4 regions of the Streptomyces sp. NPDC001153 genome follow, and region 1 is predicted to be linked to each of the others. Evidence: riboswitches for the same ligand, from Rfam matches in the RefSeq annotation. Region 1 holds a riboswitch; each other region holds the start of a gene.
The links. Region 1 has a riboswitch for cobalamin ahead of ACWDEN_RS18905 (cobalamin biosynthesis protein). Riboswitches for the same ligand answer to the same signal wherever they lie in the genome.
Positions count from the first base shown of each region.

Region 2: it holds a riboswitch for cobalamin, as region 1 does, so the genes downstream of both, ACWDEN_RS15435 (CbtB domain-containing protein) here and ACWDEN_RS18905 (cobalamin biosynthesis protein) in region 1, are expected to answer to the same signal.
Region 3: it holds a riboswitch for cobalamin, as region 1 does, so the genes downstream of both, ACWDEN_RS01835 (Nickel transporter NicT) here and ACWDEN_RS18905 (cobalamin biosynthesis protein) in region 1, are expected to answer to the same signal.
Region 4: it holds a riboswitch for cobalamin, as region 1 does, so the genes downstream of both, ACWDEN_RS09575 (ribonucleoside-diphosphate reductase subunit alpha) here and ACWDEN_RS18905 (cobalamin biosynthesis protein) in region 1, are expected to answer to the same signal.

Region 1 covers NZ_JBSFJZ010000015.1:62,489-68,039, forward strand. The annotation lists gene ACWDEN_RS18885 (class II aldolase/adducin family protein) at 1-510, opposite strand, end outside; gene ACWDEN_RS18890 (lysozyme) at 701-1,447, shown strand; gene ACWDEN_RS18895 (anion permease) at 1,591-2,841, shown strand; gene ACWDEN_RS18900 (hypothetical protein) at 2,876-3,103, shown strand; cobalamin riboswitch at 3,246-3,387, shown strand; gene ACWDEN_RS18905 (cobalamin biosynthesis protein) at 3,492-4,457, shown strand; gene ACWDEN_RS18910 (cobyric acid synthase) at 4,454-5,551, shown strand, end outside.
Region 2 covers NZ_JBSFJZ010000011.1:219,196-224,746, reverse strand. The annotation lists gene ACWDEN_RS15460 (hypothetical protein) at 1-461, shown strand, start outside; gene ACWDEN_RS15455 (hypothetical protein) at 595-1,224, shown strand; gene ACWDEN_RS15450 (BPL-N domain-containing protein) at 1,509-2,306, opposite strand; gene ACWDEN_RS15445 (histidine phosphatase family protein) at 2,445-3,026, shown strand; gene ACWDEN_RS15440 (CbtA family protein) at 3,086-3,838, opposite strand; gene ACWDEN_RS15435 (CbtB domain-containing protein) at 3,858-4,079, opposite strand; cobalamin riboswitch at 4,117-4,254, opposite strand; gene ACWDEN_RS15430 (hypothetical protein) at 4,328-4,690, opposite strand; gene ACWDEN_RS15425 (alpha/beta hydrolase) at 5,015-5,551, shown strand, end outside.
Region 3 covers NZ_JBSFJZ010000001.1:396,606-402,156, reverse strand. The annotation lists partial or broken gene ACWDEN_RS01845 (GTP-binding protein) at 8-280, shown strand; partial or broken gene ACWDEN_RS01840 (GNAT family N-acetyltransferase) at 336-554, opposite strand; gene ACWDEN_RS01835 (Nickel transporter NicT) at 702-1,811, opposite strand; cobalamin riboswitch at 1,839-2,059, opposite strand; gene ACWDEN_RS01830 (metalloregulator ArsR/SmtB family transcription factor) at 2,109-2,468, shown strand; gene ACWDEN_RS01825 (PepSY-associated TM helix domain-containing protein) at 2,539-3,981, opposite strand; gene ACWDEN_RS01820 (hypothetical protein) at 4,167-4,376, opposite strand; gene ACWDEN_RS01815 (hypothetical protein) at 4,706-5,305, shown strand; gene ACWDEN_RS01810 (YcnI family copper-binding membrane protein) at 5,345-5,551, shown strand, end outside.
Region 4 covers NZ_JBSFJZ010000006.1:283,073-288,623, reverse strand. The annotation lists gene ACWDEN_RS09600 (GntR family transcriptional regulator) at 1-57, shown strand, start outside; gene ACWDEN_RS09595 (DUF3311 domain-containing protein) at 182-472, shown strand; gene mctP (monocarboxylate uptake permease MctP) at 469-2,097, shown strand; gene ACWDEN_RS09585 (GNAT family N-acetyltransferase) at 2,173-2,694, shown strand; gene ACWDEN_RS09580 (zinc ribbon domain-containing protein) at 2,661-3,065, opposite strand; cobalamin riboswitch at 3,468-3,607, shown strand; gene ACWDEN_RS09575 (ribonucleoside-diphosphate reductase subunit alpha) at 3,734-5,551, shown strand, end outside.

The sequences.
Region 1 (5,551 bases):
GAGAGAGACGCCGTAGGTGATCGTGCCGTGGTTCTGCAGGAGGCAGCCGGAGCGGCCGGCCAGGGCGCGGAGCATGTTCTCGGCGAGCTCGTCGGTGCCGTACGTGGCGTAGGGGGCGACGCGCACCGGGCCCCCGAGGGCGGCGGCCATGTAGTGGACCAGGGGCAGCTCGGGCACGAGCGTGGAGACCGCGGTCGCGTGCACGGCGTGGGTGTGGACGACCGCGCGGGCGTCGGTGGTGCGGTAGACGGCGAGGTGCATGGGAAGCTCGCTGGTCGGCACCAGTGCGCCGAGCACCTGGCGTCCGGTGAGGTCGACGCCGGTGAGGTGGTCCGGGGTGAGCCGGTCGTACGGCACGCCGGACGGGGTGACGAGCACGAGGTCGCCGACGCGCGCCGAGACGTTTCCCGAGGTGCCGACCACCAGCCCGTCGGTTACGGTGCGCCGCGCCGTCGCGACCAGCTCCGCCCAGATCCGTTCCTCTTCCGCGTCCCGCCGCTGTTCAGCCATGCCGCGATCCTGCCAGCCGCGCCCCGCGGAGGGGTGTGGTCGGTCGCCGTCGGCCGCGGGCGCATGCCCCCGATTGGGCGAAAGACGGGGTGAATCGCCGCAGAAAGGCACCCATTCGAAGATCATCCGGCCTTCAATGGTCACTCTTGCCCGACGGAACGATCTTTCGTCCGCCGACCCGGGGAGACACATGGCCCGCGAACGCACCCCTCTCCGTCACCGCGCCGGTGTCCTCGCGGCGGCCGCGGCGGCGCTCGCCCTGACGGGCACCGTGGCCGCGCCCGAGGCGCTCGCCTCGGGCCTGCCCCGGGGGCACGACGTCTCCTCCCACCAGAAGCGCGTCGACTGGGCGGCCGCCCGGTCCAGGGGCGCGCGGTTCGTCTACGTCAAGGCGACCGAGTCCACGGACTACCGCAACCCCTACTTCTCCCAGCAGTACAACGGTGCGCGCAAGGCGGGCCTGTACCGGGGCGCGTACCACTTCGCACGGCCGGACAGGTCCTCCGGCGCCCGGCAGGCCGCGTACTTCGTGCGGCACGGCGGGGGCTGGCGGGCGGACGGCCGGACACTGCCGCCCGTGCTCGACATCGAGTACAACCCGTACAACAAGCGGCACAAGTGCTACGGCCTGAGCAGGACGCGGATGGTCCGCTGGATCCGGTCCTTCAGCAACGAGGTCAAGCGGGAGACCGGCCGCCGTCCGGTGCTCTACACGACGACCCAGTGGTGGCGGCTGTGCACCGGCAACAGCCGCGCGTTCGCCAAGAGCCACGCCCTGTGGATCGCCCGGCACGACGCCGCGCGGCCGGGGAAGCTGCCGGGCGGGTGGCGGTACTGGACGTTCTGGCAGTTCGGCACCCGGGGCCGGCTGCCGGGTGACCAGAATCTCTTCAACGGCACCGCCGCCCGGCTGCGGACCTTCGCGCGCGGCCGGTAGCCATGGCGCGCCTGGGACGCGGGAGCCGGGCGGAACCTCGATCCCCCTCTCTGGACACCCCTACGCCTGCCTCAGTTCATCTTCCGTTCACCCAGGTTGCCTACGGTCGTCCAGCCAATGACCTCGAACGATTGCCTGGGTAAATGGAAAGCTTCTCGCTGATCCTCGCGATAGTGGTGGTAACCGCTCTCGCGTTCGATTTCACGAACGGTTTCCACGACACCGCCAACGCGATGGCCACCACCATCTCCACAGGCGCCATGAAGCCCAAGATCGCGGTGGCCATGTCCGCCACCCTGAACCTGGTGGGCGCCTTCCTCTCCGTGGAGGTCGCCAACACGATCTCCAAGGGTCTCGTCGACGAGAAGGGCATCCGTCCCGAGGTCATCTTCGCCGCCCTGGTCGGCGCGATCCTCTGGAACCTGGTGACCTGGCTGGTGGGCCTGCCCTCCAGCTCCTCGCACGCCCTGATGGGCGGTCTGATCGGCGCCACCGTCGCCTCCGCCGGCTTCGGCGCCGTGCACGGCGACGTCCTGGTCACCAAGGTGCTGCTCCCGGCGGTCGCCGCGCCGATCGTGGCGGGCGTCGCCTCGATGCTGGCCACCCGGTTCTCCTACGGCATCGGCGGCAAGGCCGACGGCGAGGCCACCCGCAAGGGCTACCGCGCCGGCCAGATCGCCTCCGCCGGCCTGGTCTCCCTCGCCCACGGCACCAACGACGCCCAGAAGACGATGGGCATCATCACCCTCGCCCTGATCGCGGGCGGCGCCATCGCCCCGGGCTCGAACCCTCCCACCTGGGTCATCCTCTCCGCCGGCCTGGCCATCGCGCTCGGCACCTACATCGGCGGCTGGCGGATCATCCGCACCATGGGCAAGGGCCTGACCGACCTGGAGCCGCGCCAGGGCTTCGCCGCCCAGACCAGCGCCGCGACCGCCATCCTGGCCTCCTCCCACCTGGGCTTCTCCCTGTCCACCACGCACGTCGTCTCCGGCTCGGTGATGGGCGCCGGCCTCGGCCGCAAGGGCGGGGTGGTCCGCTGGTCCACCGCGACCCGCATGGCCGTCGCCTGGGTGCTCACCCTCCCGGCCGCCGCGCTGGTCGGCGGGGGCGCCGAGGCCGTCACCGATCTCGGTGACTGGGGCACCGCCGTCGTGGCCGTCTTCCTGGTCGCCGCGAGCGCCGCGATCTGGAAGATCTCCCGCCGTGAGGTCGTCGACCACACCAACGTCGTGACCGAGACCGAGGAGCTGGCCGGCGTGGTGACCGCCGCCATCGCCGCGGTGACCCCGCCCCCGGCGGGCCTGATCACCGAGGACCTGACGGCCACGATCGCCTCCCCGGCCGCCACCGAGCCCGCGCCCGAGGCCGCCCCGCCGGCCGCGACCGTCTGACCCCGGCCCCACCGGTAACCAAGGAAGCAACCCCATGAAGATCGACTGGTCGGCCCTCGGCTCCGTCTTCGGCGCCAGCCTCGTGTTCACCGTGGGCCTGGTGGCCCTGTTCACCCTCGGCATCAACGGTCTGGCCCGGCGCGAGAAGGCCGCGGCCCAGGGCGACTCCGCCGCCCTCGCCGTCACCGGCGCCTACGTCTGCTTCGCGGCCTGCGCGGCGGCGGTGGCGTACGGCATCTTCCTCATCGTGTCCAAGTCCTGACGGACCGCCACGAACCAGGCAGCACGAAGGCTCCCCTCCCAGCGTGACGGAGGGGAGCCTTCGCCGTACCCACAGGCCACGGGCGTCCCGCGATGTGGGGATCGGCACACTCTCCCCTCGCAGGTCAACGGCAAGTTGACGGCCGTTCCGGGCGCGTGGTGGACTGCCCAGGCCATGTACGGCGGCAAGAGAGGAAGCCGGTGCGAATCCGGCGCGGTCCCGCCACTGTCACCGGGGAAGAAACCCCGGGAGCCAGGAACTCTCACCGCCGAATCTCGTCGAACCAGGGCGCGGACACCCTGAGTGAGGACATCGATCGCCATGCCCGGCTGCCGAAGGACAAGGACCCGCACCAGGCCCGCTCCTGTACCCATGGCCGGCTGAGCCGATGGGTGCCGATCGCACTTTCGCGTACGGCGCCGCCGCCGGTCTTCTCGGTGACCTGCTCCTCGGCGATCCGCGCCGCGGGCATCCGGTCGCCGCGTTCGGACGTGCGGCCGCTGCCGTGGACCGCGCGTTGTGGCACGACCACCGCGGCTGGGGCGCCGTGCACACCGTCGTGTGCGCCGGTGGCGCCGTCGCACTCGGCACGCTGGCCGCACGCGCCGTACGCCCCTGCCCCGCCGCCTCCGTCGCGCTGACCGCCGCCGCCACCTGGGCGGTCGTCGGCGGTACGTCGCTCGCCCGGGAGGCCCGCGCCATCGGGCGCGCCCTGGAGTCCGGGGACGTCGAGGCGGCGCGGGCGCGGCTGCCGCATCTGTGCGGCCGGGACCCGCAGGCGCTGGACGCCGACGGGATCGCCCGGGCCGTGGTCGAGTCGGTCGCCGAGAACACCTCCGACGCCGTCGTGGGCGCCCTGGTGTGGGGGGCCGTGGGCGGGGTGCCCGGGCTGCTGGGCTTCCGGGCCGTCAACACCCTGGACGCGATGGTCGGTCACAGGTCCCCGCGTTACCGGCGCTTCGGCTGGGCCTCCGCCCGGCTCGACGACGTCGCGGGCTGGCCGGGGGCCCGGCTCACCGCCGTACTCGCCGCCGCGGCCGGATCCGACCCGCGGGGTGCCCTGCGCGCCTGGAAGGCCGACGCCCACCAGCACCCGAGCCCCAACGCGGGCCCCGTGGAGGCCTCTTTCGCGGGCGCCCTGGGCGTGCGCCTCGGCGGCACGCTCTCCTACGGCGGCCGCGTCGAGCACCGGCCCGTGCTCAACGGCGACACCGGCCGGGCCGTCCAGGTCACCGACATCGACCGGGCCGTACGGCTCTCCCGCCGCGTCGGCGTGCTCGCGCTCGGCACCACGGTCGCCGCGCGCCTCCTCGTCAATGGTGTCGTCAAGGGTCTGAAGGGACGTGGGAAGTGAACGGGGGACTCCTCGTCGCCGGCACCACCTCCGACGCCGGCAAGAGCGTCGTGACGGCCGGGATCTGCCGGTGGCTGGTGCGCCAGGGCGTGAAGGTGGCGCCGTTCAAGGCGCAGAACATGTCGCTCAACTCCTTCGTGACCCGCGAGGGCGCGGAGATCGGGCGGGCGCAGGCCATGCAGGCCCAGGCGTGCCGGATCGAGCCGACCGCGCTGATGAACCCGGTGCTGCTCAAGCCGGGCGGCGAACAGAGCAGCCAGGTGGTGCTGCTGGGCAGGCCCGTGGGCGAGCTGAGTGCCCGCGGCTATCACGGCGGACGGCAGCAGAAGCTCCTCGGCACGGTACTGGACTGCCTCGCCGAGTTGCGGGGCACGTATGACGCGGTGATCTGTGAGGGGGCGGGCAGCCCGGCCGAGATCAATCTGCGGCGCACCGACATCGTGAACATGGGGATCGCGCGGAACGCGCGGCTGCCCGTGCTCGTCGTCGGCGACATCGACCGCGGCGGCGTCTTCGCCTCCTTCTTCGGCACCGTCGCCCTGCTCTCACCCGAGGACCAGGAGCTGGTAGCCGGGTTCCTGGTGAACAAGTTCCGCGGCGATGTCTCCCTGCTGGAGCCCGGGTTGGAGATGCTCCAGGGCCTCACCGGGCGACGCACCTACGGTGTCCTCCCGTTCCGGCACGGGCTCGGTATCGACGAGGAGGATGGGATGGGGGTCCCCCCGCGCGAGCGAAGCCGAGCGTGGGGGAGGGTCTCGCTGCGCGGCACGGTCCGCGAGTCGGCCGTGACCCCGCCCGCCGGCGAGGACGTGCTGCGGGTCGCCGTGTGCGCGATCCCGCTGATGTCCAACTTCACGGACGTGGACGCGCTCGCCGCCGAACCGGGGGTCGTGGTGCGGTTCGTGGACCGGCCGGAGGAGCTGGCGGACGCGGACCTGGTCGTGGTTCCGGGCACCCGGGGCACGGTCCGGGCGCTGCAGTGGCTGCGGGAGCGGGGCCTCGCGGACGCCCTCGTGCGGCGGGCCGCCGATGAGAGGCCCGTCCTCGGCATCTGCGGCGGCTTCCAGATCCTCGGCGAGCACATCGAGGACGAG
Region 2 (5,551 bases), on a different contig from region 1:
GCCTCACCAAGGCCGGGCGCGCGTACTCCGTGCTGTGGAGCCCGGACTTCACCGACGACTGGGCCCGCGACGGCCTGCGTACCTGGCTGGAGACCGGCACCCTCACCCACGACACCAGCCATGTCCGGCCGTTGCCGCCGCTGCCCGAGGACCCAGAGACCGAACTCGGCGTGGCCCTGGCCCGGCAGCTGCGCGAGGAGAAGGCGGTCATCGGTGTCTTCGACGAGGGCTGCATGGGCATGTACAACGCCATCATCGACGACGAGTTCCTCAACCCGCTCGGCATCTACAAGGAGCGGCTGTCGCAGAGTGCCCTGGTCGCCGAGATGAACAAGGTCTCCGACGAGGAGGCGCAGGTGGTCCGCGCCTGGCTGGACCACGCCGGCATGACCTTCCACACCGGTACGGACGAGGCCACCGAGCTCACCGACGCCCAGTTGCTCAGCCAGTTCAAGATGTAACATAGCCGCGCTGCGCATCGCCGACGACTTCGGGCTCGACGCGGTCGGCATCCAGTACCAGCAGGGCCTGAAGGACACCGTCCCGGCGAGCGACCTCGCCGAGGGTCTGCTCAACAACGTCCAGCGCCCGCCGGTGTTCAGCCGCGACGGGGCCCGTGAGCTGTACGCCGGCGCGCCGCTGCCGCACTTCAACGAGGTGGACGAGGGTGTCGCCGTCGACTCCCTGGTCACCAACCGGATCTGGACGGCGATGGGCCTGGACCCGGCCACCACGCTGCACGACATCCGCTGGGGCGAGGAGTACGACGGCCGGTTCGTGTGGGTCTTCGAGATCTCCGGCTCGGTGCCCGCCTCCCACAACGGCGGCTACCACAAGTCGTACAGCATGCGGCAGCCCCCGATGTACTTCCCGCTCGGGGGCGGCACGCTCAGCGGGGTCTCCAGGCCGGGTGAGGTCGTCTGGTCCCGGGTGTTCCTGATGGACGGCCGGCTGCATGTCGACCTCGGCCGGGCCACCGCGATCGAGCTGCCGGCGGAGGAGACCCGGCGCCGCCTCGAGGCCACCACCCCGCAGTGGCCGATCATGCACGCGGTGCTGCACGGTGTCAGCCGCGACCAGTTCATGGCCCGCCACCGCGCCAATCACCTGAACGTGGCCTACGCCCCCGACGCGGAGACGGCCGACAGGGCGCTGCGCGCCAAGGCCGCCCTCTTCGCGGAGCTGGGCGTCGAGGTCCACCTGTGCGGAGACGTGGCGCTGTAGCGGACCGGCGGGCGGCGGTCTGTCCGACGTGCGCGCCCGCCCAGGACTTCGCGGTGTTCCGCCCGGCCCCCCGTACGGGCGGAGCACCGCGAACCAGAGCAGGGCGCCGACGGTGCGGGTGAGCCGGGAGGGTGTGTGGACCGATGTCACCGGTCTGCGGGTGACGCCGTCCTGTCCGATGCCGTCGGCCGCCGGTACGAACCCGACGTACGTCTTCGGCTTGGAGGCCTGTTTCCGCTGAACCGCCGGTTCCCGCCCGGCAGGAGGGCGGGAGGCGTGGACCGCTACAGCCCCTTGACGGTCTCCTGGATGAGGTCGTGACCGAGATCGAGGCGGACGCCGTCGGGATTCCTCAGCCCCGCGTCGGAGTACCAGGAGGCATCCGCCTCCGGGTGCGGCCCGACGACTCCGACCCGCCCCTTGCCGTACGGCGCGACGACAGCGGCGGCCGTGCCGTTGTCGTACCTGGCGAGTACGGACACGTCCGCACCGCCGGCCGGCACGAAGTACGGCCCGTCCTGGAAGTACATGTGACGCCGCTTGCCCTTCCAGGTCACCGGCACGAGCGTGTCCGTCGCGTCATGGACCGAGGCGCGCGGTGAGGTGATGTACTGGTCGGTGTCGCCGGGCAGCAGGCCGAACCCCGGGTCCCTGTCGGCCAGATAGCCGCCCATGCAGAATCCGAGGTAGCGGCCGCCGGCCCGCGTCCAGTCACGGATCGCCCCGGCGGCGCCCCTCAGCTTCGTCCAGGTGCCGCCGAGATCGTCGTTGCCGCCGGGCTGTGCGTAGACGTCGGCGTCCGCCAGACCGGCCGCGGTCAGGGGGACGTCCTCGTCGGGGCCGACGTAGGCGACCGTGAACGGACGCGGGGCCTTCTTCAGCACCGCGGCGACCGCCTCGGCGCATCCGTCGCAGGCCGCGGGCCCTCGGTAGACCAACGCCAGCAGCGGCTCGGCCGCCCGCGGGGAGGAACCCGTCCCGGCACAGGCGGCGGCCGTCCCGGTGAGCAGGGTCGCGGCCGCGGCGGGAAGGACCCGGCCGAGCAGCCGGCGCCGGTCGATGGAGGGAACGGGAGGTATCACGTGCCGCCGCCTGTTCTTCCGGAGGAACCGAGCCACCCCATGATCGCCAGTCCGTGCGGTGCGCCGCAAACCCCCGGCCGGCCCGGTCGTCGGCCGGGCCTTGTGTGCCGTGCGCGGATGCTGGTACCTCTGAACCACGTGACCAGCCGAGTCCTTCTCCTCTCCCCCGCCATGAGCGCGTCGCTGCGCCAGGCCCGCTTCGACGACGGCGGCTCGATCGACGGCAGCGGAGCGGCACGTGCCCGCTCGGCGGCCGGAACCCTGCCCTCCGCGGTCCGTGTCCTCACCTCCCCCGGCGTGCGCTGCCGGGAGACGGCCGCGGCGCTGGGCCTCGACGGCCTGCAGGTAGCGGAGTTGGCGGGTCTCGACGTGGGCCGCTGGCGCGGGCGCACCCTGGAGGAGGTGGGGGCCGCCGAGCCGGAGGCGGTGGGCCGCTGGCTCACCGACCCCGAGTGCGCACCGCACGGGGGTGAGTCCGTGCGGGATCTGTGCGGACGGGTCGCGCGCTGGCTGGCCGAGGCGCAGGAGTGGGAGGGCCGTACGGTCGCCGTCGTCGAGCCGGAGGTGGTGCGGGGGGCCGTCGTCCATGCGCTCGGCATGCCCGCGGCCGTCTTCTGGCGCCTCGACGTGCCGCCGCTGACCGTGACGGAGCTCAGCGGCCGGGCCGGGCGCTGGAATCTGCGGCTGGGGTGTCCGCTTGCCGCGGCGGAGGCCGATTAGGCGGAACGGCACAGGGCCCGGCGGGCGGTTCCGCCGGGCCCTGTGCCGTACGCGGGGAGTCAGTGCGCGGCGGGAACCGCTCGCCGGTTCGCGGCCGTAACCGGCTTGGGGTTCAGCAGCCGTTCGGCCAACTCGCCGAAGGCGAGGCCGAATCCGGCCCACAGAGCGGTCTGGATCGCCAGTGCCGAGAGCCGGAACCGCCACAGCAGGGTGGCGGGGAAGCCCTTGGGCACCTCGTTGACGGCGGGCAGGAACTGGTAGGCCAGGCCGATCACGACGGTGAACGCGATCACTGCGGCCACCGTGGCCCACCAGGTGCCCAGGCGCGGGGCGAGCCGCTTGCCCAGGATGGTGGCGGCGACCGCCAGCAGGACGCTGAGCAGCATCATCAGGAAGTACAGGGTGGTCCGCTTGCCGATGGTGTCGGGGTTGCCGACCGACGGCGGGTTGGCCGGGTACTTCAGGAACGGGACGACGTACACGGCGAGCAGCGCGCAACCCGACAGCAGCAGTGCCGTGGCGCGCGGGCCGAAGCGGCCCACGCGGCCGAGGGCGAAGCAGAAGGCGAGCGCGGCGATGCCGCCGAAGGCGACGCCGTAGACGAGGACACCGGTGGCGAGGCCGGCGGTCGACTGCAGGGAGCGGGAGACGACCTCCATCTCGTGCTCGTGGGAGTGAGCCTGCTCGAAGCTGATGGCCTTGTCGACGTTCGGCTCACCGAGCACGTAGGCCACGACCAGGGCGAGCACACCGGCCGCGAGACCGGCGAGCATGCCCCGGACGAGAAGGTTCCGTACGGTTGCGGAGTTCATGGGCGCGGTGTTCGTCGCGTCAGTGGCAGGGGAAGCCCAGCAGGTGGCGGGCGTCGTGCACCCACTCGTGGACGTCCGTGCCGTTGAACACGGAGGTGGCGCCCTGCTCGGCGCCGACGAAGTAGAGCAGGATCAGCATGAGGATGCCGAAGAAGACCGCCCAGGGAGCAATCGCCTTCAGCGGCAGCTGGGCGGGAACGACGGGGGTGGTGGCTGTCGGCTGGGCGACGGTCTGCGCCATGGCAGGACCCTCCTCTGGGAGTTCGCGTCCCATCTCGGTGGTGCACAGGACGACGACCACGGGTCTGACTCACGAGCCCCTGGGGGTCCCGCATACAGTGGCGCGACCGTGCCGGATTCCCACCGGCTTCCGTTTCGCCGTCATCGATATCGGATCGACCGTACCGCGTGACGCGCGCATGGCCAAGACCGCCTCTCTCCCAAGTGATCTTCCTCTCCCAGCTGGTGGGACGGTACGGGACCGGTGGGTCAGCGGGAATCCGTGCGGCGCCGCGGCGGGGTGAAGGCGTACAGGCCGAGGATGTCCGGTAGGGGGGCCACTCCGGGGCCGCCGGAGCGGACCCAGGTGACGATGTCCTCGGTCGCGTCGGGGTCGTTGACGAGCCCGAGCCACACCGGCCGCGCGCCGGCGGCCCGGCCCGCGGCGGACGGCTGTACGACGACGACGTTGGCCTGGTCGCACACATCGAGGCAGTCGGAGATGCGCACCGGCACCTCCGCCCGCAGACGCGCGGTCTGCGCCGCGTGATCGACCCCGGTCACCTTGGGACTGCCGCAGCAGCAGTCCCGGCACACGACGACCCGGCACGGTGCCGCGCCGCTCCCCGCCACGGCGTCGTCCGACGCCTCTTCCGCCGGCCTCTCGGGCACGCCGCGTCACTCCCCGCCGTCGCCTTGTGTCGCCGGTCATCATTCCACGGCGGAGAACACCCGGTTGCGGAGGGCGTGTTCGGCCGTGCACGTGGCGGGAAAAAGGGTTGGGCGGGTTGATCATCGATCTGTTAGCTTGCAGTTGACCGTGTACCAGCCGAGGAGGTGAGACCCATGAACGCTGCATTCGTGTGGGTGCTCCCCCTCGTCGTCACGGTCGGGCGATCGACGTAGGTGTCGCCGGGAGCGCCTCGACAACAAGGCACTCCCGAAAGGCAACACGCCATGAAATCTCTGCAGTTCATCTCCGAGTCTTCCGCCGACGGCGTGATCGAACGCGACTTCACCCTGGGCGAGGTCCCCGGTGTCCTCTGGTCGCCCGCATCCGGCGCGGACCGTGCGCCCCTGGTCCTGATGGGCCACGGCGGCGGCAACCACAAGAAGCATCCTGCGATGGCGGGTCGTGCACAGCTCCTGGTGAGCGGCTGCGGCTTCCACGTCGCCTGTATCGACGCGCCCGGTCACGGCGACCGGCCGCGCACGGCACACGACGAGCAGGAGATCGCCGAGCTGTTCCGGGCCAGGGCGGCGGGCGAGCCGGAAGGCCCGGTCGTCGTGCGCTACAACGCCCACCTGGCGGAGCTCGCCGTCCCCGAATGGCAGGCGACCCTGGACGCCCTCCAGGAGCTTCCGGAAATCGGCGCCGATGGGCCGGTCGGCTACTTCGGCATCAACATGGGCACCGCGATCGGCGTGCCGCTGGTGGCGATCGAGCCCAGGATCACGGCCGCGGTCTTCGGTCAGCACTGGCCCGACGTCCTG
Region 3 (5,551 bases), on a different contig from region 1:
GTGGCCGGAGTCATCGCACGCGCTGCTCGCCCAGCTCACACCAGGCGCACGAAGCGTACGGGTGGAGAGCGACGGTGCCCTGGGGGCAGCGCTGTTGGCGGGCTTCGACGTGGCAGCGGCCGCCGCCCGTGCGCATCCTGCGTGCGCGCTGCTGCCGCAGTCGTGCGACGAGCACGGCGTGAGCACCTTCGTCTGGCGGCGCGAACGGCCCTTCCATCCGCAGCGCCTGTACGCGGCGCTTGAGGACCTGACCTGCGCCGCCGCGCGCAGCCGGGGGCGGTGTAGGAAGCGGTCGCTCGGTGCGATGCGTCGGAGCGTCAGCGGCGGACGAGCTCCCGGACGGCGATCAACCCGATCCGAGGCTGCCGGGTCAGCGGTCCCACCCGGACCAGTCCCACGTACTCGTCCACGTGCCTTGCCACCGCGTACTTCGACGGGTCGAGCACGGTGGTCCCCGCCGGGCGGGGCAGCACCTCGGCCGGCATCGTCGGCCATCCGACGGCGGCCTCGACCTCGTCGCGGATGAGGATGAGGCGGTCCAGGGCGCGCAGCGGCGGTCCCGGGCCACCGTCACCTGTTCATGCTCACTGCTCTCATCGCCGCAGCGGTTCGGTCGTCCGTGTGCGCTACCCGCTGGACGAGTGGATTCCCTTCCTCGACCTTGTCCAGGCAGAGCCCGCCCGCTTTCCACTGTGGTGTCGTCAGCCGGCGTCGGCGGTGTGGGTGCCCCAGCGTTCCTCGACCTTGGCCAGGCGCCAGTAGCCGATGGCCACGGCCCAGACGACCACGAACAGGCCGACGATGACGTAGCCGACGTTGTCGAGGTTCAGTCCCGCGATCCAGCCGCTGACGCCATCGCTCAGCCTGAGCTTGTCGTGCAGGACGCCGACCAGTTCGATGGTGCCGACGAAGAAGGCGACGGCGATGGAGAGGCCGGTGATGGTGAGGTTGTAGAACACTTTGCGGACGGGGTTGGAGAACGCCCACTGGTAGGCGAAGTTCATGAAGGTGCCGTCGAGGGTGTCGAACAGGCTCATGCCGGCGGCGAAGAGGAGGGGCAGGCACAGGACCGCGTACCAGGGGAGGCCGGCGGCGGCGCCGTTACCGGCCAGGGCCAGGAGCAACACCTCGGTCGAGGTGTCGAAACCGATGCCGAAGACGAAGCCGAGGGGGAACATCTGGCCGGGGCGGCGGACGGACCTGGTGAGCCGGCCCAGGATGCGGTTCATGAAGCCGCGTGAGTCGAGGTGGGCTTCCAACTCGGCCTCGTCGTACTGCCCGTTCCGCATGGCCCTGAAGACACGGGCGATGCCGACCAGCGCGACGAGGTTGAGGGCGGCGATCAGGTACAGGAAGCCGCCGGAGACGGTGGTGCCCAGGGTGCCGAGGACCTGGTGGGTGCGGGAGTTGTCGTTCATCAGGGTGCCGGCGAGTTTGGCGCCGCCGGCGACCAGCGCCGCCATGACGACGACCACGCTGGAGTGGCCGAGCGCGAACCAGAAGCCCACCGAGAGCGGTCGCTTGCCGTCGGCCATCAGCTTGCGGGTGGTGTTGTCGATCGCGGCGATGTGGTCGGCGTCGAACGCGTGCCGCATGCCGAGGGTGTAGGCCGTGATGCCGAGGCCCACCCCGAACGCCTTGCTTCCGACCTCGTAGTGGCGCGGGACCACGAGCAGGAAGAGGATCCCGAAGGCGACCACGTGCAGGGCGACGATCACGGCCAGGAGGCCGGCGGTTCGGACGGTGTCCTCGCGCCGCCAGCGGAAGGAAGGGGAGACGGCGGTTTCGGGCACGCCTTCGGGCATGGTCATACGGTCACGCTCCAGCACCTCGTGGATCAGCTTCGTGCTGCCGTGGCCGGTCTCCTGGCTGACGGGTCATCGCGCCCGCCCCTGCCTTCCCGGCCGCGAGGCCAGTGGCAATGCATGGGGCGGGAACTCCCCGATCACAGTGGCGAGGGCCGCTCCGGACTGAGCCCCTGAGGGGCTGTCACCGGTCTTCCCGAACACCACGGCCCGCTCACCCTAGAAGGCCGGAGGCCGAGGCTGCAAGGCTGCATAATTGTGCAGGTATTGAAGCGGGATTTCACGGACTGCGATGATGGGTCCATGCATCTCGTCCCCGCGGAACGCGCCGGGCAGCGGATCATCGACGGCCATCGGGTCTGCGATGCCATCGCGGCCGTCGGTGAGCCCGAGCGTGTACGCGTCTGGGCCGACCGCTTTTCTCTGCTGTCGGATCCCGGGCGCCTGGCCCTGCTGCTCGCCCTTCACGAGGCCGGTCCGATCGCCGTCTCCGACCTCGCCGTCGCCACCGGCATGAGGGACACCGCCGTGTCCCAGGCTCTGCGCCTGCTGCGAACCGCGGGCATCGTCGACGGCGAGAAGGACGGCCGAATCGTGCGCTACCGGCTCGTCGAGGGCCCGACGGCCGCGCTGCTCGAACACTGCGTGTCCCGAGAAGCATGACGAGATCAGCGGCCGCACGCGATCGCGGCAAGTGTCGCGCGACGCTCCCGCGCAGATGCGGCCGCTCGGTTCAGGCGTGCGCGTGCCCGGTACGACGGCGTGTGACCCAGCCGAGGATGATGTCCACCGCGAGGAAGCCGGCGAGCGGGATCCCGAGCAGCGGGACGTAGTAGCCGACGACGGCGACCACCGCGACGCAGGGCACCAGCACGTACACCGGCACCTGCCGCCAGGCACCGCGGGGAATCGGGCGGCCGAAGGCGGAGCCGCGGCCGCGCTGCCACCACATGCGGTAGCCCCAGAGGATGAGGAGGACCAGGGCCAGGGCGAGGCCGGCCAGCGCGATCTGGTTCACGAGGCCGAACAGGGTGCCGGTGTGGGCGTCGATGCCCCACCGGGTCAGTTTGGCCAGCACCGGGTAGTCGGAGAAGCGCAGCACGTCGGTGACCTTGCCGGTGGCCGGGTCGACGGCGATCGAGTCCTGCTTCTCCGGCCAGCTGCGCTGGATCTGCCGTACGACATAGGCGGAGGAAGAGTCCGCGGGCGGCACGATCTCGACCGGGTCGGACAGACCCTCGGTGCGGGCCGTCTTCAGGACGGCGTCGAGACCCACGTCGGACCGTGCGCCGGAGTGCGAGCCCATGTCGATGCCGTTCATGTCCATGCCCGCCATGGAGTCGTGTCCCTCGTGCCCTCTGCTCACCGTCGCGGTGACGGACGGCGTGGACTGGCCGAGGGCTTCGCGGAGGTCGCCGATGTTCGCTCCGGCGTAGGCGGACCAGGTCAGGCCGGTCGCCGACAGGAAGAACAGGCCGCCGACCGCCCACACACCCACCGTGCTGTGCAGGGTCAGGGAGCGCCGCCGCCCTGCGGTGCCGCGCACCTTGCGGCGGGCGCGGCGCCGGCCGAACCACAGCACCAGGCCGCCACCCGTGATCACCCACAGCCAGCTGGCGGCGAACTCGCTGTACAGGCGGCCGGTTTCGCCGAGATGCAGGTCGCGGTGGAGCTCGTCGATCCAGGTGCGCAGCGGCAGGGCGCCGGTGGAGCCGTACTGCTTCAGCGCGCCGCGCACCTTGCCGGTGTACGGGTCCACGAACACGGCGAGGGTGTGGTCGGCGGCTGTGCCCTTCACTCCGGACAGCAGTACGCGAGTGGTCGCATCAGGCTGCGGTGACGGCCGCACGGCGGAGATGGTGCCCTCGGGGTGGGCCTTGCGGGCGGCGGCCACCTGCCGGGAGATCGGCAGCTTGTGGTCGCCGACCGGGACGGTCAGTTCGTGGGCGTACACGATCTTCTCGGCCTGGAACGAGCCCGCGTACAGCAGTCCGGTGACCGCCGCGACGAGCAGGAACGGCGCGACGAACACGCCCGCGTAGAAGTGCAGGCGCAGCACCAGCGTGCGCAGCGTGCGCAGGGCCGAGGGAGCCGCCCCGGAAGAAGGGTCCAGGGCCGGCTCACCGGCATCGCCGGCCGAGCGGGGTGGGGCGGTGGTGGGCGGTTCGACGGACATGGGGGCTGCTCCTGCGGCGTACGGGTGTCACGTCAGCTGTCGGCCGAGTGGAACGGTGAGTTCCGTGCCGTTGGTGTGATGTGGAACACCCGGTCGGTCGCGAGGGTCGGGCGGCCCGGCGTCTCAGCGACTGGAGCAGGGAGTCGCCGATGCGGGCCGCCTTCGCGTTGCCCTGCGGCGGTCGGTCAGGCGATGCCGTCCAGCTTGCCTGCCTTGGCGTCCGCGACGATCGATGAGAACTGGTCGGCGCTCATCTGGACGTGCTGGCCGAAGTCGTCGGTCAGGACGATGCGGCGGTCGGTGGGGGCGGCCGGGTCGACGAACAGCTGGGGACAGCCGCAGTCGCAGTTGCCGCAGAACGTGGCGACGGGCTCCAGCCCGCTGGTGTCGGTCATGCTGATCCGCCTCCGTGGCATGGGGTTTGCGGCACTCCGGTGTCCGGACGGACCGGTGGCCGCGGGGGACTGTCCCGGGGATACCCGGCGTGGACGAGGCGGACGCGCGACCCCGTGGTGTGCAGGGGGCGCGGAGGCGGTGGGTGTGCACCCGTGCTCCTTGGAGTGCTACCGGTGCTTCGATTTCGCAGAGGTGGCTGGGAACTGAACGGCACTCGCGTCCGACTTGTAAGGAGGAGGCAGGTCGACCAGGTATGAGTCCGTGGGCGGTGATGCGTGTGCCTGGGCCGGGGGAGAGATCCTTTGGGTGCGTGGCAGCATCAGGTGCTGTGAGTGTGTCCCTGGCGGTGCGGAGCGTGCGCGCGGCGGTGTTCGCCGTGCTGTGCGTGCTGCTCGCTGCCGTAGGGCATGTCATGGCCACGGGCATGGCGCCGCCGGTGTGGATACAGGTCGCCTCGTTCGTGCCCGTCTTCGCGGTCGGCTGTCTGCTGGGTGGCCGTGAGCGGTCGCTGGCCGCCATTGGCATGGGGACTCTGGCCGGACAGGGCGGGTTGCACCTTGTCTTCCACGCCGCCGAGCCCCATCACGCGGCAATGGTCATGCACGGCATGCGGATGGTCCAGGCGCCCCATGCACTGACACCGCACGCCACCGCCGCGCATGCCGGGGCGGCCCTGCTGCTGACCTGGTGGCTGCGGCGCGGTGAGGTGGCACTGTGGTCGCTGCTGCGGTGGGCGGTCGCGTTCGTGCCGGGGCTTGCCGCCTGGTGGCAGGTGGCCGGCGGGGCGTGGCGTGCGCCGGCCGGACCAGGGCTGGTGCGTCGGGCTGTCGGTGAGCCGTGGGGGTTGCGGCAGGTACGGCTGAGGTACGCCGTTCACCGGCGGGGGCCGCCGATGGGGATGTCGTACGCGCTGTCGTACGCGATCTGAATCCGACATCCCTTCTTCCGTACGGAGATCCCTCACCTCATGTCCAGGACCCGCACCACCCTGCGCCGCGCCGGCGCCGTCACGGCCCTGACCGCCGCCGGACTTCTCGCTGCCGCGGGCGTCGCCTCCGCGCACGTCACCGTCCACCCCGACAGCTACGCCAAGGGCGCCACCGACGGCGTGCTGACCTTCCGTGTCCCGAACGAGGAGGACAACGCCTCCACCACCAAGGTCCAGGTCTTCCTG
Region 4 (5,551 bases), on a different contig from region 1:
GTGTACCGGGGCGACCGCTACAAGTTCGTCGCGAGGCTGAAGCGGCCCGCCGAGTAGGACCCACCGAACGTCGCTGAATCGATATACCGAGATCCGGACGAGGTCTTCCGCTTCCAGGACACCGTCACCTACATTGCCTGCGCATTACACAGGTGATCAGCGAGGGGACGGAGCCCGTGGCATGTCCGAAACGCCTGAAGTGAAACCACCGGTGGTGACACCGGTCCGCGTGATCATCGGCCTGTGTCTCGTCGCGCCCTTCGTGGCGACGCTCTGGGTCGGCTCCTACGCCAAGACGGACCCCGCCCTCATCGGGATCCCGTTCTTCTACTGGTACCAGATGCTCTGGGTGCTGATCTCCACCGCACTCACGATGACCGCGTACAAGCTGTGGCAGCGCGACCAGCGCGACCGCGCCGCCCATGCTTCCTCCGCTTCCCCCGCTGCCGAGAAGGGTGGTGACGCGAAGTGAAGAACGGCGTCAACGGCGTCGCGCTCGGCGTCTTCATCTTCTTCTTCCTGGCCGTCACGGTCATCGGCTTCCTCGCCGCACGCTGGCGCAGGGCCGAGAACGAGCACTCCCTGGACGAATGGGGCCTGGGCGGACGGTCGTTCGGCACCTGGATCACGTGGTTCCTGCTCGGCGGCGACCTGTACACGGCGTACACCTTCGTCGCCGTGCCGGCGGCGATCTACGCGGCGGGCGCGGCCGGCTTCTTCGCGGTGCCGTACACGATCCTGGTCTACCCGCTGATCTTCACGTTCCTGCCCCGCCTGTGGTCGGTCAGCCACCGCCACGGCTATGTGACCACGTCCGACTTCGTCCGGGGCCGCTTCGGCTCCAGGGGCCTGTCGCTGGCGGTCGCGCTGACCGGCATCCTCGCGACGATGCCGTACATCGCGCTCCAGCTCGTCGGCATCCAGGCGGTGCTGGACGTGATGGGCGTCGGCGGGGACAGCAGCACCAACTGGTTCGTGCGGGACCTGCCCCTGCTGATCGCCTTCGGCGTGCTGGCGGCGTACACCTACTCCTCCGGCCTGCGCGCCCCCGCCCTGATCGCCTTCGTCAAGGACGCGCTGATCTACATCGTCATCGCGGTGGCGATCATCTACATCCCCATCAAGCTGGGCGGCTTCGACGACATCTTCGCCAAGGCGGGCCACGCGTTCAGCCAGGTCAACCCGGCGACGGGCAAGCCGCGCGGCGCGCTCGTGCCCCCGCAGACCGGCCAGTGGACGTACGCCACCCTGGCCCTGGGCTCCGCCCTCGCCCTGTTCATGTACCCGCACTCGATCACCGCGACCCTGTCCTCCAAGAGCCGTGACGTGATCCGCCGCAACACCACGATCCTGCCGCTGTACTCCCTGATGCTCGGCCTGCTGGCGCTGCTGGGCTTCATGGCGATCGCGGCCGGGGTCAAGGTCACCAACGGCCAGCTGGCCATCCCGCAGCTGTTCGAGAACATGTTCCCGGACTGGTTCGCGGGCGTGGCCTTCGCGGCGATCGGCATCGGCGCGCTGGTCCCGGCGGCGATCATGTCCATCGCGGCGGCGAACCTCTTCACCCGCAACATCTACCGGGACTTCATCAAGCCGGACGCGACGCCGAAGCAGGAGGCCCAGGTCTCCAAGATCGTCTCGCTGCTGGTGAAGGTCGGCGCGCTGGTCTTCGTCCTCACCATGGACAAGACGGTCGCCATCAACTTCCAGCTGCTGGGCGGCATCTGGATCCTGCAGACGTTCCCGGCCCTGGTCGGCGGCCTGTTCACCCGCTGGTTCCACCGCTGGGCCCTGCTCGCCGGCTGGGCGGTCGGCATGGCGTACGGCACGGTCGCCGCGTACGGTGTCGCCTCCCCGACCCAGAAGCACTTCGGCGGCTCGGCCAAAGAGATCCCCGGCATCGGCGAGATCGGCTACATCGGCCTCACCGCGTTCGTCCTCAACGTCGTGGTCACCGTGCTCCTCACCTTCGTCCTCAAGGCCGCGAAGGCCCCCGAGGGCGTCGACGAGACCGAGCCGGAGGACTACACGGCGGACGCGGGCGAGCCGGGGGTACAGGTGGAACTGCCGCCGGCGACGGCGGGCGCCGGTCACTGAACGACTGTCGTACGACGGGCCGCCGGAGGAGAATCCGGCGGCCCGTTGTCGTACCCCTACGGCACACTCGGTGCCATGGACTTCGTGATCCGGCAGGCGACGCCGGGCGACTACGAAAGCCTCGGCGAGATCACCGCCCAGGCCTATCTTCAGGACGGCCTCCTGGACTTCGGAGAGGGCGACTCGTACCTCGGCGAGCTGAGGGACGTGGCGAAGCGCGCCGCCGACGCGGACGTGCTCGTCGCCGTGGAGGACGGCAGAGTGCTCGGCGGGGTGACCTTCGTGCCGTCCGGCGGTCCCATGGCCGACATCGCGCGCCCCGGGGAGGCCGAGATACGGATGCTGGCCGTCGCCCGGACAGCGCGTGGCCGGGGCGTCGGCGAGGCCCTCGTGCGGGCCTGCGTCGACAGGGCGCGGACCATCGAGAGCTGTGTGCGGATCGTCCTGTCCACCCAGCACACCATGCACGCCGCCCACCGCATCTACGAACGGCTGGGTTTCGTTCGCACACCCGAGCGGGACTGGAATCCGCTGCCGGAGCAGCTCGACATCACCCTGCTCACCTACGAGTTGACGCTGTCAACCACCCCTCGTTGAGGCGACGGGCTTGCACAACGGGCGTCACTGGCGGTGGCGCTGCGTCTGCGTCCTGCCTCACCCCGCTGCTCCGGGGGTGGGGCGGGGGCCGTTGACTGGGCCCCGCATCGCCACAACTCCCGCGCGCGAGCGCGGATGTTGCGGGAGCCGTTCCGGTCCGCGTGATCAACGAATCCGCAGGACCGGCATGCGAAGCGGGCCTGGGAGACCCGGTTCGCCTTGTCCATGTGCCCGCACTCTGCGCAGGTGCGGGGGGTGTACACCGGGTCGACGTACACCACCGGTACCCCCGCCCGGCGGGCCTTGTACGCGATGAACTGCCCGAGCTGGGCGAAGGCCCAGCTGGAGTGGGTGGCCCGTTGGGGCCACATGCTTCGCAATCTTGTGACTGATGCAGGTCTTCTTGATCACATGTTGGGCAGCTTGTGCCCCCAGCCCCCAGCCCCCACCTGGACTTCACTTCGCCGTACGTGCGCTGCCGCAACTCGAAGTTGCGCTTCACATCCTTGTCGAACGCCACGCGACTACACCAGGTCGCAGCCTCGTTGCAGGCGCGCGGAGTCGCCTCAAGTGCCGCCGCCTGCAAGGGCGTCGGCACGCACCTGCACGTTCACAGCGGATCACTCGATCGAGCGACTGATCTGGCTGCACGACCGTACGCCCGAGAAAGACCCATACCTGGATCCCTCCGTACCGGTTATATCCGGGGAACACGCTCCGAAGCCGCCACAACACAACATCTGGGGGTGACACGACAGCCCGCCACTAGATGTATGCTCATCCTCGCTGTCGCCGCAGGGGAATCCGGTGTGAATCCGGAACTGTCCCGCAACGGTGTACTTGTGCATGTCCGTTCCCAGAAACGCCGTGCACAGGAGTCAGTCCGAGGACCTGCCGGCAGCGCACCCGGCCGTCCGGTCCGGGTGGCCTTCAGACGTCCGGGCCTCGTGGGATGGGCCGGTGGACGCGACGCCGTGCGCGCTCGTGGCTGCCCCCTGCCCTCCACAAGGCCCCCGTGCCGATCGAGGGAGAGCCCCACGTGACCATCGCGCCAGCAGATCCGGCTTCAGCCAGCGGCCTGGAGACCGACGGTCCCGGTACCGCGTTGCTGCGGACCCTGACCGAGCTGACCGCCGACCTCCCCGACGCCGACCCCGGCCGGGTCGCCGCCGCCGCGCTGCGCGGCCGGTCCGCTCGGGCCGACGAGGCGGAGTTGCGCGAGCTGGCCACCGAGGCCGCCGCCGGGCTCATCTCCGAGGACCCCGCCTACTCCCGGCTGGCCGCCCGGCTGCTGACCCTCTCCATCCGCGCCGAGGCCGCCTCGCAGGGCGTGACGTCCTTCACCGGGTCCGTGGCCGTGGGGCACCGCGAGGGGCTCATCGCCGACCGCACCGCCGACTTCGTGCGGCTGCACGCCGAGCGGCTCGACGCGCTGGTCGACCGCCGGGCCGACGACCGCTTCGGCTACTTCGGCCTGCGCACCCTGCACAGCCGTTATCTGCTCCGGCACCCGATCACCCGCAAGGTCATCGAGACGCCCCAGCACTTCATGCTGCGGGTCGCGAGCGGCCTGGCCGAGGACGACACGACCCGCTCCGTGGACGAAGTGGCCGCGCTCTACGGGCTCATGAGCCGGCTCGACTACCTCCCGTCCTCCCCCACGCTCTTCAACTCCGGCACGCGGCACCCGCAGATGTCGTCCTGCTACCTCCTCGACTCCCCGCTGGACGAGCTGGACTCCATCTACGACCGCTACCACCAGGTCGCCCGGCTCTCCAAGCACGCCGGCGGCATCGGTCTGTCGTACTCCCGTATCCGCAGCCGCGGTTCGCTGATCCGCGGCACCAACGGGCACTCCAACGGCATCGTGCCGTTCCTGAAGACCCTGGACGCCTCGGTGGCGGCCGTGAACCAGGGCGGCCGGCGCAAGGGCGCCGCGGCCGTCTACCTGGAGACCTGGCACTCCGACATCGAGGAGTTCCTGGAGCTGCGGGACAACACCGGCGAGGACGCCCGCCGCACGCACAACCTGAACCTCGCGCACTGGGTCCCGGACGAGTTCATGCGCCGGGTCAACGCCGACGCGCAGTGGTCGCTGTTCTCCCCGGCGGACGTGCCGGAGCTGGTGGACCTGTGGGGCGAGGAGTTCGACGCCGCCTACCGCAAGGCCGAGGAGGCGGGCCTGGCGAAGAAGACCATGCCGGCGCGTGAGCTGTACGGCCGGATGATGCGCACGCTCGCGCAGACCGGCAACGGCTGGATGACCTTCAAGGACGCGGCCAACCGCACCGCCAACCAGACGGCCCTGCCGGGGCACGTGGTCCACTCCTCCAACCTCTGCACGGAGATCCTGGAGGTCACGGACGACGGGGAGACGGCGGTCTGCAACCTGGGTTCGGTGAACCTCGGTGCCTTCGTGGCCGACGGGGACATCGACTGGCAGCGGCTGGACGACACCGTCCGCACCGCCGTCACCTTCCTCGACCGCGTGGTCGACATCAACTTCTACCCGACCGAGCAGGCGGGACGGTCGAACGCCAAGTGGCGTCCCGTCGGCCTCGGCGCGATGGGTCTGCAGGACGTCCTCTTCAAGCTGCGCCTGCCCTTCGACTCGCCGGAGGCCAAGGCCCTGTCCACGCGGATCGCCGAGCGGATCATGCTCGCCGCGTACGAGGCCTCCGCCGACCTGGCCGAGCGCAACGGCCCGCTGCCGGCCTGGGAGAAGACCCGTACGGCCCGGGGTGTGCTGCACCCCGACCACTACGGCGTCGAGCTGACCTGGCCGGAGCGCTGGGCGGCCCTGCGCAGCCGTGTCGCCGAGGTCGGCATGCGCAACTCCCTGCTGCTGGCCATCGCG